2 regions of the Ruegeria sp. CDSB029 genome follow, and region 2 is predicted to be linked to the other one. Evidence: riboswitches for the same ligand, from Rfam matches in the RefSeq annotation. Region 2 holds a riboswitch; the other holds the start of a gene.

Region 1 (6,755 bases), on a different contig from region 2:
CGGTCCAATAGCCAGAATGCGCCCATGGACAGCAGCAACAGCATTAATGCCCCGCCGGCAGCCGCCTGCATCTGATAGGCGCCCATCAGGCGGTAGATTTGCAAGGGCAGGGTCGCGATCAGCGGATCGGCGAACAGTGCGATCACGCCCAGATCACCCATTGACAGAGCCGCCCCAAGACCAGCGGCGAACCCGATCTGCGGACGCATGCGTGGTAGCAAGATGCGCGTGAAAAACGTCCATTTTGTCATATCCAATGAAAGCGCGAGACGTCCGTGCCTAGCGGTTATGTCGCGCGCCGCGGGGACCAGAATGCGTAAAGCAAAGGGCAGGGCCATCGCAGCATTCACCAAAGCAGTGACAGGCAGAGCCAATGTCGTCGGGTTTGCCAAAGGCCGGATTAGGATGAACAGGCCCGTACCGATGACCAGTGGTGAAGCCGCCAAACCCAAAATGCCGCTGAGTTCCACAAGCCCGTGCCGGCCGCTTGCGACGGCGGTGGCCATAGGCAAAGCAAGCAAAAGCAGGACAGCGGTGCTTGCAGTGGCAACAAGGACCGAGATCAGCGCGGCCCGAAAAACGATTGCGGGCATGTCAAACAACCCGGCAGCTCCCGAAATTACGACCGATGCCAAAGGCAGTAGCAAAAAGACGGCCGCTGCGACGATCCAGAATACATCTATCGTCGGCGCACCCCCGTCCCAGCGGCGCAAGGCGCGATCGAGACCTGTTCCGAAACCGTCCCCGCGCGAAAACTTCAACGCCGCTAAAGCGGTCGCTGCTGTCAGGGCAAGTTGCAGGGCGGATAACAGGGCGGCGCGGCCCAGGTCGAAATCGTAGGTAAAAGCCTGATAGATTGCCAGTTCGATCGTTGTGGCCCGTGGTCCTCCGCCCAAGGTGAGGGCGACGGCGAAACTGGTCAGGCAGATGGCGAAGATTACTGCAAGAACCCCGGGCAGGGTCCGTTTGAGCATGGGCATCTCGATCAGTCGAAACATGGCCATGCCGTTGCAGCCCAGTTGTGCGGCCAGGCGAAACCGTTCGGCAGGAATTTCTTGCCAGGCTTGCAAAACAAGGCGAGTGGCCAGGGGCAGATTGAAGAACACATGCGCCAGTACGACGCCATGCAAGCCGTAGATGCGTATGGGCGGCAGGCCGAAAATGCCAAGGAAGTCCGAGATCCACCCCGACCGGCCAAAAACTTGCAGCAGGCCCAGAATGGCAACGATGACCGGCAGGATGAAGGGCGCGCCCAAAAGCGCAATTAAAGCCCGTCGGCCGGGGAACCTCCGACGTGCCAAAGCCCGCGCGACCGGCACGGCCAACACCACGCTGAACAATGCGGACAGTGTGGCTTGGGTCAGCGTGAACCGCAGCGCAGCCCAGTCGGCGGGAGTGAACCCGCCGCTGGTTTCAGCACGCAGTGCAACCGCCGCAAGAGTGCCCAGGATCAGCGCGGCGACCAGAGCTGCCGCACCGATACCGGGCCATGGGCTTACTGGCTGAGCGCGTTCTGCCATTCTGCCAGGGCCTGATCCCGCACGGCGGCGGCTTCATCGGGGGAGAACAGCAGCGACTTTGCCGGCACTGTCAGGGTGTCGAACCCTGCAGGCAAACCTTCTGCCGGGGTTACGGCCGGGTACATCCAGTTGGTTGTCGGTATAATTTGCTGGAACGCATCCGAGACCATGAACTGCAAAAACTGATCCGCCAATTCGGCCTGATCCGTCGCGGCCAGCTTTGCCGCAACCTCAACTTGCAGATAGTTGCCCTCGTCAAAAGCGGACGCAGCCTTGCTGCCATCGTCCTCGGCAATCAGGTGATAGGCCGGAGATGTCGTGTAGCTGAGAACCATGTCCGACTCGCCCTCAAGGAACAGGCCGTACGCTTCGGACCAGCCTTTTGTGACCGTCACGATATTGTCGGAAAGACCAGTCCAGATTTCGGGTGCATCATCACCATACGCCGCTTTAACCCACATCAGCAGACCCAGACCGGGCGTGGACGAGCGAGGGTCCTGGATGATGATTTTGGTGTCGCTGTCCGCCAGCTCCCGGAAGTTCGCAGGCGCGGTCGCATCCGCTTTGTGAACGAAGGCGAAGTAGCCCCAGTCATACGGTGTGAACGTGTCATCGGTCCATTCGATCGGCAGCGCGAAGTCGGCAGAAACGGAATTGGGCGCAAACAGGCCGGTTTCCCGGGCCGCTGCAATCAGGTTGGTATCCAGACCAAGCACGACGTCGGCGTCAGAGTTTTCACCCTCAAGCCGGACACGCGACAAAAGTGCGGCACCATCTTCGACGCCCACGAGGTTCAGCTCGCAGTCGCAGGTTGCCTCAAAGGCTTCTTTGACCTGCGGGCCGGGGCCCCAATCGGATACAAAGCTGTCATAGGTGTAAACGGTTAGCTGAGGCTTGTCGGCGGCGATGGCCGTAGTTGCACTCAGAAGTCCCGCAGCAATTAGCAGATGTTTCATGTCATCCTCCATTGCGGCGAGAGGGCAAGGATGGATGAAACCGAAACCCTTCCCTCCGCCGGTTCTAGCCGGTTCAGGTTCTACGGGTTCGCTTGATAAGCATCTCAGCGCGGCAGGCCGTGCTCCCCGAGGTGAGGCCGTCACTAGGGGGGATTGGCTAGAAAGACAACCAAATTCGGTGCCTCAGCGCGGTGCGTGTCACATGCGGGCAAGTAAACCTGTCCGGAGTCGGACGCCCTTTGAACCTGTAATACGTTTGGTTCAAAGGGCCATAGGTCAGAAGTAACGCAGCCAAATATAGACGTTCGCGATCATCAGGGTCAGGATCATGATCGGGAATGCAATTTTGGCGAAGGCGATGAAGCCGATGGGCTGCTTGGCCTTTTCCGCAAAAGCAGCCACCGTAAGGTTGGCGCTTGCCCCCAACAATGTGCCGTTGCCGCCCAGACAGGCCCCAAGCGCCAGCGACCACCAAAGGGGTTCAATCGCGTCTTCACCGCCAAATGTATCCGCGGTGGATTCGATCAGAGGGATCATCGTTGCCACAAACGGGATGTTGTCCAGAATGGCCGACAGGATGCCAGAGGCCCAGAAGATGAAGAACGCGGTCCACATCATGTCGCCTTGGGTCAGCTCCAGCACTTTCTCACCAAAGAATGCCAGCAGCCCAACATGTTCAACACCGGCAACAATGACGAACAGCCCACCGAAGAAAAAGATTGTGACCCATTCAACTTCACCAAAGATGTGGTGAACCGACTCGGATTGTTCTTCACCGCTTTGGTGGCCGTAGGCCAGCAGCATCAACAGGCCTGCTCCGGCCAACGCTGACGTACCCGGCTGAATGCCGTAGCTGTGTCCCAGCGTGAACCCCAGCAAAACCAGAGCCAAAACGGCCAGAGACTTGATCATCAAGAAAACATCAGTGACCGCTTCGGATTCGTTGAAACCCATAATCCGATCGCTGGCCGATTTCGGAATGCGGGCCAGTTCCTTGCGATTCATAAGGTAAATAATGCCGGTCAGGACAACCAGACATATGGCCGAGATAGGCGCCAGGTTCACCACGAAATCGTTGAAGCTCAGCCCTGCGGCCGAGCCAATGATGATGTTGGGCGGGTCACCGATCAGCGTCGCTGTTCCCCCCACGTTCGAGGCCAGGATCTCGGCGACAAAGAACGGGAACACACGCGTTTCCAGGGCTTCAGTGATCAGCAGCGTAATCGGGGCGATCAGCAAAACGGTTGTCACGTTGTCCAGCAGGGCCGAGAACACCGCCGTAATCAGCGTCAGCATGATCAGGATGCCGGTTGGATTGGCTTTCACCGCTTTTGCAGCCTTAATCGCTACATATTGGAACAATCCGCATTTGCTGGTGATCCCCACGATGACCATCATGCCGATAAGCAGTGCCAGCGTGTTGGCGTCCACACCTGCCACAGCTTGTTCCTGATTGATGATGCCAAACAAGACCATAAGGGACGCGCCCAGCATCGTCAGAATGGCGCGGTTGACCTTTTCCGTGATCAGGACCGCATACACCAAAATCAGAATTCCGGTCGCGACCCAAAGCGGATCAATGCCCAATAGTTGTGGAACAGAGAGAGCGGCCTCTCCGTGTGACGTCGAATGCGTAGCCAAAGTTTTAGTCCGGTTTGTATAGGGTTAGCTGAGTGCGCGATCCAAAAGCGAGTTGGCGCTTACGGTGCCAACAAAACGGTTGGTTTCGGGCTCAACAAGGATCACGTGCCGTTTGTATTTGTAGATCAGGAAGATACCTTCCATCACCGGCGTGTCGGGTGCAGCAACGGGGATGTTCGAGGGCCTCGACATGTTGTCGCGAACCTTTTCGGTCTTCAGCCGCTCCATCTGTTGTTCGAAATCTTCCCGCGTCAGGTTCATGAAGCTGAGCGAGTCGATCGCGACGCGCGACGCATCATCATTTAGACCGATTGTCGCCGCCTTCGGCAGAATCAGTTTCAGCAGCGTTGGGGCGGTAAAGACGCCAACATAAGTCCCGTCTTCAGCCACGACAGGCAGAAACCGTGCCCGGCTGCCCCTGATGATGTTGAAAGCCGTGGCGATGCTTTCATCCGGCAGAATGGTCTTTTGTACCTCAGGCGGTACCATCACGTCATAGCAGGTTAGGCCCATGCTTTTCCTCTGACTTCACGCGGCTATCGGGTGAAACGCCATCCAACAGCCACAGGGCACGCCCTATTTCGGCTTGTAAAAGCGTGTCAGGGCGAATCAAAATTTGTTGATGCGCACTGATTCCATTGCCGGGCGGAATTGACCAGCCCGGTAATGAAATTAAGTTGATATCCTTCCGTCATTGGCGACGTAAGTCGATGACGGAAGGTTGGTTCCAGCTTGGGTTTGCTTCAGCGGTGCTTTGTGCCTCAGTTGCCGTTACATCTAGCCCGGATTGCCGTCGGGGCGTGGAAAGCCGTAATCGCTCAAAGGCGCGGGTCAGCTGTAATTCGGTGCGCGTTTTTGCAGTTTGGCCGCAATACTCTCGGCAAAATCGGGGGACTGTAGTTGCGTAGCAAAGATCTTGATTTCTGCGGCCATGTGTCCGGCCACTTCGTCACGCTGATTGCGGATCAGGGCCTTAGACTGTTTGAGCGCTACCGGGGATGAGGCCGCAATGGCTTGTGCAATCTCTTGGACTTTGCTTATCAACTCGCCGTCGCCAAAGACGCGCGCGACCAACCCATGATTCAGGGCCTCGGATGCCGTCAAAACCCGCCCGGCCAGCAAGACGTCATTGGCGACAGCCATGCCGAGGGACGCAGGCAGCAGCATCGAAGAACCGGCCTCGGGCACCAGGCCCAGTTGGACAAATGGCGCGCTGAATGTAGCGCTGTCCGCGGAATAGACTAGATCGCAGTGCAGCAGCATGGTCAGGCCAACGCCAATTGCAGGACCGTTTACTGCGGCGATCAGGGGTTTCGGACAATCCCGGATCGTATTCAGGAACCGAATAATCGGATTTTCAACGTCACCCGCCGGAAGCCCGCCTGTCATAAAGTCCTGCAGGTCATTCCCGGCTGTGAACATATCGCCTTCACCAGTGATGACCAGCGCCCGGGCTTGATCGGTTTGACCGTATTCTTCGATGGCTTCAGCTATCGCGGTATACATGGCAAAAGTGATCGCGTTTTTCTTGTCTGCGCGAGAAATCGTGACTGTGGTGACGCGATCCTGAGTGCTGACGATGATATGTTCGCTCATGGCGTTATTCCTTGGATGCCCGGCGGAATTTGTGTCGCGTCGGCTGTGGGTTTCCTGCATGTGGGCAAGTTCGTATGCGGGCAAATAGCCTGCGTCAACAAATCAGGGCAGTTACCTCACGTCGTTGGGCGAGTGTGCCAGATTGATCCCCACTGTTGAATTCAGTGGCGCCTTAACTATGAAGCGCAGCTACGACTATTTTTACATCTGGAGGAGATCTACGTCTTTTTGCGTAAGCTATCCGGTAATCCTGCCGCAAAGGGATCGGCGACATGCTCATCCTGATGAGGGTCTCCGACTGTAAATCCATCGCCGCCATTTCTACTAAACAAGCGCCCCCAGGAACAGGCGCTTTCCGCGCGGCAATCCGTTTCCGGTCAGAGCTTTTGAATTTCTTATGCTCCCCAAAAAGACTATCCATTGATAAAACCCTGTTTCAAGCCCTGCTCAGGATAACAGGAAGGGAGGGTCGAAGATGCGTGATGTCATAAACTTGGATTTGTATCCACTGGACCAGCCGGGCAGCATGGCCTGGCACAGCCTGATCGAACGCTTCAAAGCCGATCTTTCTGAGAATGGACTTTTCAACCTGCCTGGCTTTGTTCGCGACAGTGCGCTGGAATCGGCGGTGTCTGAGCTGCAACCGGTTTTGGCTGAAGAGGCTTTTGTCCATGCACGGCGGCACAACATCTATTTCAGGACGTCTATCGAGGGCCTCGGTAGCGACCATCCGGCCCTGACCCAATTTGAAACGTCTAACAGGACGATTTGCGCCGATCAGTTGGGGCAGGCCTTTGTCATCCGCCTGTATGAATGGCCGCCATTTGCGCTGTTTCTGGCTGCGGTCATGGAAAAGCCTAAGCTTTTTGTCATGGATGATCCGCTGGCCCGCGTGAATGTTATGGCTTACTCAGCCGGGCAGGCCCTGAACTGGCATTTCGACAGGTCCGAATTCACCACAACGCTGCTGTTGCAAGCGCCGTTAGCGGGCGGTGAATTCGAGTACGAAAAGGACCTGCGTAGTGATGACAACCCTAATTAT
Region 2 (6,755 bases):
TTTCCGCGAAACACCAGTTGGGAATATGCGATTTGGGTTGGAATGGCCTTGTTGATGATTGGGTTGCTGGGTATCTTTTTCACCCGTCAGCATGTGTCGGCCAGTTGGGGCGCGCGCCGCTAGTTTGCCACCCGTAAGGTCAGGTTGATCCGTCCACCTTTGGGCAACAGTTTGGATGAACCGAAACGGATGCGGTCTACCCCGTGATAGGTCAGGCGGGCGGGGCCGCCCATGACTACGACGTCGCCGGAGTTCAGCCAGATCGACTCGGTCTTGCCGCCCCGGGTTTCGTTTCCGATGCGAAAAAGGGCATCGTCGCCCAGCGAAATGGACAGGACAGGCCATGAAAAATCTGCCTCGTCCTTGTCTTGATGCAGCCCCATACGCGCACCTTCGCCGTAATAGTTGATCAGACAGCAATCCGGATCGCGTTGGGTGCTGGCAAGCTTGCGCCATATGCTCAGTATCGTATCGGGAATGTCAGGCCACACCGTTCCTTTAGGGTGTTGCGCCTGATATCGGTAACCCCCTTTGTCGGTGACCCAGCCAAGCGCCCCGGCCGAGGTCATACGCACCGACATTTCCTTGCCCGAAGGCGTAACCGGCCGGAACAGCGGCGCAGATTTCAGAATCGGGCGCAACGCCTCAATCAGTTGCGTTTGTGCCGCAACGTCCAGATAGGTTTTTCTGATGTCAAATCCGCGCAAAAGCAGCCGCGCCATTGAAGATTCCCCAATCCTTGCCAAAACCTTGCCAAAAAGGCCGCAGATTCCCGAAAACCTGCCTTTTACACCGCTTGCAGGCCTCTGATCTCGCCCTTATATACGCCGGGACGCGCGATGGTGTAGTGCTGTTGCGCAAACCAGATCGGGGCCGGATGCCATAACGGGTCCGGACCTCGAGACATCGCCTTGAAGAGAAAGGGATTGAACATATGGGAAAAGTAATCGGTATTGACCTCGGGACCACCAACTCGTGTGTGGCCATCATGGACGGCTCTCAGCCGAAGGTCATCGAAAACGCAGAAGGGGCGCGGACCACGCCTTCGATCGTCGCCTTCACCGAAGATGAGCGTCTGGTCGGTCAGCCTGCAAAACGTCAGGCGGTCACCAACCCCGACAACACGATCTTTGGCGTCAAGCGTCTGATCGGTCGTCGTGTGGATGATGCAGAAGTCCAGAAGGACAAGAAAATGGTGCCGTACGCCATCGTGGATGGCGGCAACGGTGACGCGTGGGTGGAAGCCCGCGGTGAAAAATACTCCCCAAGCCAGATTTCGGCCTTCACTCTGGGCAAGATGAAGGAAACTGCCGAGAGCTATCTGGGTGAAGAAGTCACGCAGGCGGTCATCACCGTTCCGGCATATTTCAACGACGCACAGCGTCAGGCCACAAAAGACGCCGGCAAAATCGCCGGTCTGGAAGTGCTGCGGATCATCAACGAACCGACAGCGGCCGCGCTGGCCTATGGTCTGGACAAGGAAGAAACACAAACCATCGCGGTTTATGACCTTGGTGGTGGTACGTTCGACGTGACCATTCTGGAAATCGACGACGGGCTGTTCGAGGTCAAATCGACCAATGGTGACACCTTCCTGGGTGGTGAAGACTTTGACATGCGCATCGTCAACTACCTGGCGGACGAGTTCAAAAAGGAACACGGTGTCGACCTGTCGCAAGACAAGATGGCCCTTCAGCGCCTGAAAGAAGCTGCTGAAAAAGCCAAGATCGAGCTGTCCTCGACCTCGCAGACCGAAATTAACCAGCCGTTCATCTCGATGGGCGCTAATGGTCAGCCGCTGCACATGGTCATGAAACTGACCCGTGCCAAGCTGGAATCGCTGGTTGGCGACCTGATCAAGAAGTCGATGAAACCCTGTCAGGCCGCATTGAAAGACGCCGGTTTGTCGGCGGGCGACATTGACGAGGTTGTTCTGGTCGGTGGTATGACCCGCATGCCGAAGGTGATCGAAGAGGTCACCAAATTCTTCGGTAAAGAGCCGCACAAAGGTGTGAACCCGGACGAAGTTGTTGCAATGGGTGCCGCCATTCAGGCCGGTGTTCTGCAAGGCGACGTCAAAGATGTGGTTCTGCTGGACGTAACCCCGCTTTCGCTGGGGATTGAGACGCTGGGTGGCGTGTTCACCCGTCTGATCGACCGCAACACCACGATCCCGACCAAAAAGTCTCAGGTCTTCTCGACTGCCGAGGACAACCAGAACGCTGTGACCATCCGCTGCTTCCAGGGGGAACGCGAAATGGCTGCGGACAACAAGATCCTGGGTCAGTTCAATCTTGAAGATATTCCGCCCGCACCGCGTGGCATGCCTCAGATCGAGGTGACTTTTGACATCGACGCCAACGGCATTGTCTCGGTTTCGGCCAAAGACAAAGGCACCGGCAAAGAGCAGAAGATCACCATCCAGGCATCGGGCGGTCTGTCCGACGAGGATATCGACAAGATGGTCAAGGACGCCGAAGAGAACGCGGAAGCCGACAAGGAACGCCGCGAACTGGTCGATGCCAAGAACCAGGCCGAAAGCCTCATCCATTCGACCGAAAAGTCTATGGAAGAGCATGCCGACAAGGTCGACCCGACCACCATCGAAGCCATCGAGCTGGCGATTGCCGCGCTGAAGGACGAGCTGGAAACTGAGAACGCCGACAAGATCAAGTCCGGCATTCAGAACGTGACCGAAGCGGCCATGAAGCTGGGCGAAGCCATCTACAAGGCGCAGTCCGAGGAAGCCGAGGATGAGCCTGCGGCAGCTGATGAAGCTCCGGCTGGTGATGACGACATCGTCGATGCCGAGTTCGAAGATCTGGACAACGACAAGCGTAACTAACGGGTAACCGGGCCAATTCGGGCCGGTCCGGTTGCCGGGCCGGCCCGATTACGTTGAGGCAGAAGGAAATACTGATGTCCAAACGCGACTATTACGAAGTGCTCGGCGTGTCCAAGGGCGCTTCGGCGGATGAGATCAAGAAAGGCTTTCGCAAGAAGGCCAAAGAACTGCATCCAGATCGCAATAAGGACAATCCCGACGCCGAAGCGCAGTTCAAAGAGGCGAATGAGGCCTATGATGTCCTGCGCGACGGCGACAAAAAAGCGGCTTACGACCGCTTTGGTCACGCCGCTTTCGAAAATGGAATGGGCGGCGGTGGCCGACCCGGCGGCGGATTTGGCGGGCAAGGCGACTTCTCCAGCGCATTCTCGGATGTGTTCGATGACTTGTTCGGCGACTTCATGGGCGGTCAGCGCGGTGCAACTAGCGGTGGCCGGCGTGCCGCGCGCGGCTCGGACCTGCGCTATAACCTGAGGGTGACGTTGGAAGAGGCGTTCTCGGGGCTGCAAAAGACGATTAGTGTACCTGCCGCCGTGGCCTGTTCGGCCTGTGACGGATCAGGTGCGGAAGGTGGGGTGGAGCCCACGACCTGCCCGACCTGTTCCGGTATGGGAAAAGTTCGGGCGCAGCAGGGTTTTTTCACAGTCGAACGGTCCTGCCCGACCTGTTCGGGTCTGGGTCAGATCATCAAGAATCCTTGTAAATCCTGCGGAGGCGCCGGGCGCGTTGAAAAAGAGCGTGCTCTGTCGGTCAACATTCCGGCCGGTGTCGAAACCGGCACCCGCATTCGTCTTGCCGGTGAAGGTGAGGCCGGGATGCGCGGTGGCCCTCCGGGCGACCTGTATATTTTTGTCGAAGTTTCGGACCACAAGCTGTTCGAGCGCGACAGCGTAAACCTGTATTGCCGCGTTCCGGTCAGCATGGGGAAAGCCGCGCTGGGTGGTTCGATCGAAGTGCCCACAATCGACGGTGGCCGTGGCCGTGTACAAATCCCGGCGGGCAGCCAGTCAGGCCGTCAGATGCGATTGCGCGGTAAGGGCATGCCCGCCCTTCGCGGCGGTGGAATTGGCGATATGTTCATTGAACTGGCGGTGGAAACCCCGGTCAATTTGACCAGCCGCCAGAAAGAGCTGCTTCGCGAGTTTGACGATCTGGGCGAAGACAACCACCCGGAATCAAAAAGCTTCTTCTCATCCGTCAAATCTTTCTGGGACGGCATGAAGGGCTGAACCAGCACTTCGTAAACTTCTGTCGCAAGCCGGCCCATCGAGGCCGGCTTTTGCATTTTATAAGTCCAGTTTGACCGTGATCTGCCCCAAAATTGGCCCTTGATTCCCCCGCCATCCCCTGAGAGTGTCGCCCCAACCGTTGGGGTGCCCTGCTTGGGGGCTGAGAGGCGTGAACGCGCTAACCCATCGAACCTGATCCGGGCAATACCGGCGTAGGGAACGGTCTTATAGTGCTTAGACGTTTTCCATGCCCGTTGCCCATTTTGAACCGGAGCAACGACATGGCACCAATTGCCTTAACAATCGCAGGATCTGACAGCGGTGGCGGGGCCGGAATTCAGGCAGACCTCAAGGCCATGTCCGCGCTTGGCGTCTACGGTGCCAGCGTAGTTACCGCAGTGACGGCGCAGAATACTCGTGCAGTTACGGCCGTGCATGGCATCCCTCTGGACGTCATTGCAGCCCAGATCGAGGCTGTTCTAACCGACCTGGATGTTGGTGCGATCAAGATCGGAATGCTGGCGACCCCTCAGATCATCCAATGTGTCGCAGACAGTATCGCGGATTTTGACGGGCCGGTGGTTCTGGATCCGGTCATGATCGCGAAATCCGGCGATGCATTGCTGGCAGAAGAGGCGATCCAAACGCTACGCGACGTATTGTTGCCGCGCGCGACCGTGTTGACGCCAAACCTGCCAGAAGCGGCCCGTTTGCTGGGCGCTGAACCAGCGGACAGCTTCGAGCAGATGATTACACAAGGGCGCGAGTTATGCGCATTGGGTGCGGGTGCGGTCCTGATGAAGGGCGGTCATGGGAAAGGCGACATCTGCCACGACGTACTGGTCTCAGATTTTGGCGTGATGGACCAATTTCAAGCGCCGCGCCGACAGACAAGCAACACCCACGGAACGGGATGCACGCTGTCCTCATCCATAGCGGCCGGATTGGCCAAGGATCTTTCGCTGCCCCAGGCCGTGGCGCAAGCACATGACTATCTGCAGGGCGCCATCGCTCAGGCTGATGCTCTAAAAATCGGACAAGGTCACGGGCCTGTTCATCACTTCCATCAGGTTTGGTCCGCGTGACCGTCTGTTCGATCATAGGGGCAGGCGTGGTCGGGTTGGCCGTTGCTTCCGAACTTGTCGCGCGCGGGGCCAAGGTTCAGGTGTTTGATCCCGGTGGTGCACCGGGGCCGCATGGCTGTTCCTGGTGGGCGGGCGGAATGTTGGCACCTTGGTGCGAGTATGAAAACGCCGAGGAACCTGTCCTGCGTCTGGGGCAATTGGCAATCGACTGGTGGGCCAAGCGCACTCAGGTCCACAGGCGCGGCACATTGGTTGTTGCTAACCCACGAGACCTGCCGGATCTGCGTCGTTTCGCCCGCAGAACGGAGGGGTTTTCTGAAGTTGATGACAGAGAAATAATTTTATTAGAGCCTGATCTGCATGGTTTCAAAAAGGGTCTCTACTTTGCTGCGGAAGCCCATTTGGATCCGCGTCAGGCCTTACTGGATCTGTCGCACCAGCTTCAGGATCACGGTGTTGAATTCCATCATGCGCGCGCTCCGACGGGATTGGACAACGCCATTGATTGCAGAGGTCTGCACGCGCGCGAATATCTGCAGGACTTGCGCGGCGTGAAGGGTGAGATGCTGGTGATACGGTGCCCAGACGTGACACTGACCCGGCCTATACGCCTGCTTCATCCACGCGTGCCGCTGTATATCGTTCCACGCGGCGACGGCGTCTACATGCTGGGCGCGACAATGATCGAATCCGAGGATAGCAGCCGAATTACCGCACGCTCGATGCTTGAGTTGCTGAGCGCAGCCTACGCCCTGAACCCCGCCTTTGGTGAGGCTGAAGTGTTGGAAATCGGCGTCGATCTGCGCCCCGCTTTCCCCGACAACCTTCCACGTATTCGACGGCTGGGACCGACAATCTATGCCAACGGCCTCTACCGCCACGGCTACTTGCTGGCCCCTGCACTGGCCAAGGGCGTGGCTGACCTAGCGTTGGACAACAAACATTCGGAGATGGTCGATGAAGATCGTACTTAACGGCGAGATGCGCGACGTGCAGGCCGAAACTCTTTCCGGCCTTTTGCAGGAATGTGGGTTTTCGGGCCGGATGGCGACGGCTGTGAACGAGGGTTTTGTGCCCTCAAGCTTGCGCAAAGCTCGCAAAATCAAGGACGGCGATCGGATCGAAGTCGTCGCCCCGATGCAGGGGGGCTGAGCGATGAAGACCTTCTACGGCACATCACTGCCGAACCCGTTGATGCTGGGCACCGCGCAATATCCAAGCCCCGCAATCTTGGAACAGGCATTTCGGGACAGCGGGGCCGGGGTGGCCACCGTATCGTTGCGACGCGAAGCAGGCGCAGGACAAACCTTCTGGCAGATGGTCCGCGATCTGAGCGTTCTTGTCCTGCCCAACACAGCAGGTTGCCATACGGTGAAAGAGGCTGTGACCACCGCTCATATGGCGCGAGAGGTGTTTGACACCAAATGGATCAAGCTGGAACTGATCGGGCATACCGACAGCCTGCAGCCCGACGTGTTCCAATTGGTCGAGGCCGCGCGCATTCTGAGCGAAGACGGGTTCGAGGTGTTTCCGTACACCACGGACGACCTGATCGTGGGTGAGCGCCTTTTGGCGGCAGGGTGTGAAGTTCTGATG

The links. A riboswitch is a leader RNA that binds a small molecule or an ion and turns the genes downstream of it on or off. The one in region 2 is predicted to bind thiamine pyrophosphate.
Region 1: another riboswitch for thiamine pyrophosphate. It lies ahead of thiB (thiamine ABC transporter substrate binding subunit); the one in region 2 lies ahead of thiD (bifunctional hydroxymethylpyrimidine kinase/phosphomethylpyrimidine kinase).

Annotation. Positions count from the first base shown of each region.
Region 1 is NZ_JBXWOX010000005.1:237,604-244,358, reverse strand. Features, by position in the region: gene AC2FI8_RS08500 (thiamine/thiamine pyrophosphate ABC transporter permease ThiP) at 1-1,520, opposite strand, end outside; gene thiB (thiamine ABC transporter substrate binding subunit) at 1,496-2,476, opposite strand; TPP riboswitch at 2,510-2,615, opposite strand; gene AC2FI8_RS08490 (ArsB/NhaD family transporter) at 2,753-4,117, opposite strand; gene AC2FI8_RS08485 (CBS domain-containing protein) at 4,142-4,630, opposite strand; gene AC2FI8_RS08480 (enoyl-CoA hydratase) at 4,949-5,713, opposite strand; gene AC2FI8_RS08475 (HalD/BesD family halogenase) at 6,189-6,755, shown strand, end outside.
Region 2 is NZ_JBXWOX010000002.1:83,906-90,660, forward strand. Features, by position in the region: gene AC2FI8_RS02975 (ABC transporter permease) at 1-123, shown strand, start outside; gene AC2FI8_RS02980 (alpha-ketoglutarate-dependent dioxygenase AlkB family protein) at 120-722, opposite strand; gene dnaK (molecular chaperone DnaK) at 935-2,845, shown strand; gene dnaJ (molecular chaperone DnaJ) at 2,920-4,074, shown strand; TPP riboswitch at 4,205-4,310, shown strand; gene thiD (bifunctional hydroxymethylpyrimidine kinase/phosphomethylpyrimidine kinase) at 4,356-5,159, shown strand; gene AC2FI8_RS03000 (FAD-dependent oxidoreductase) at 5,156-6,133, shown strand; gene thiS (sulfur carrier protein ThiS) at 6,117-6,311, shown strand; gene AC2FI8_RS03010 (thiazole synthase) at 6,315-6,755, shown strand, end outside.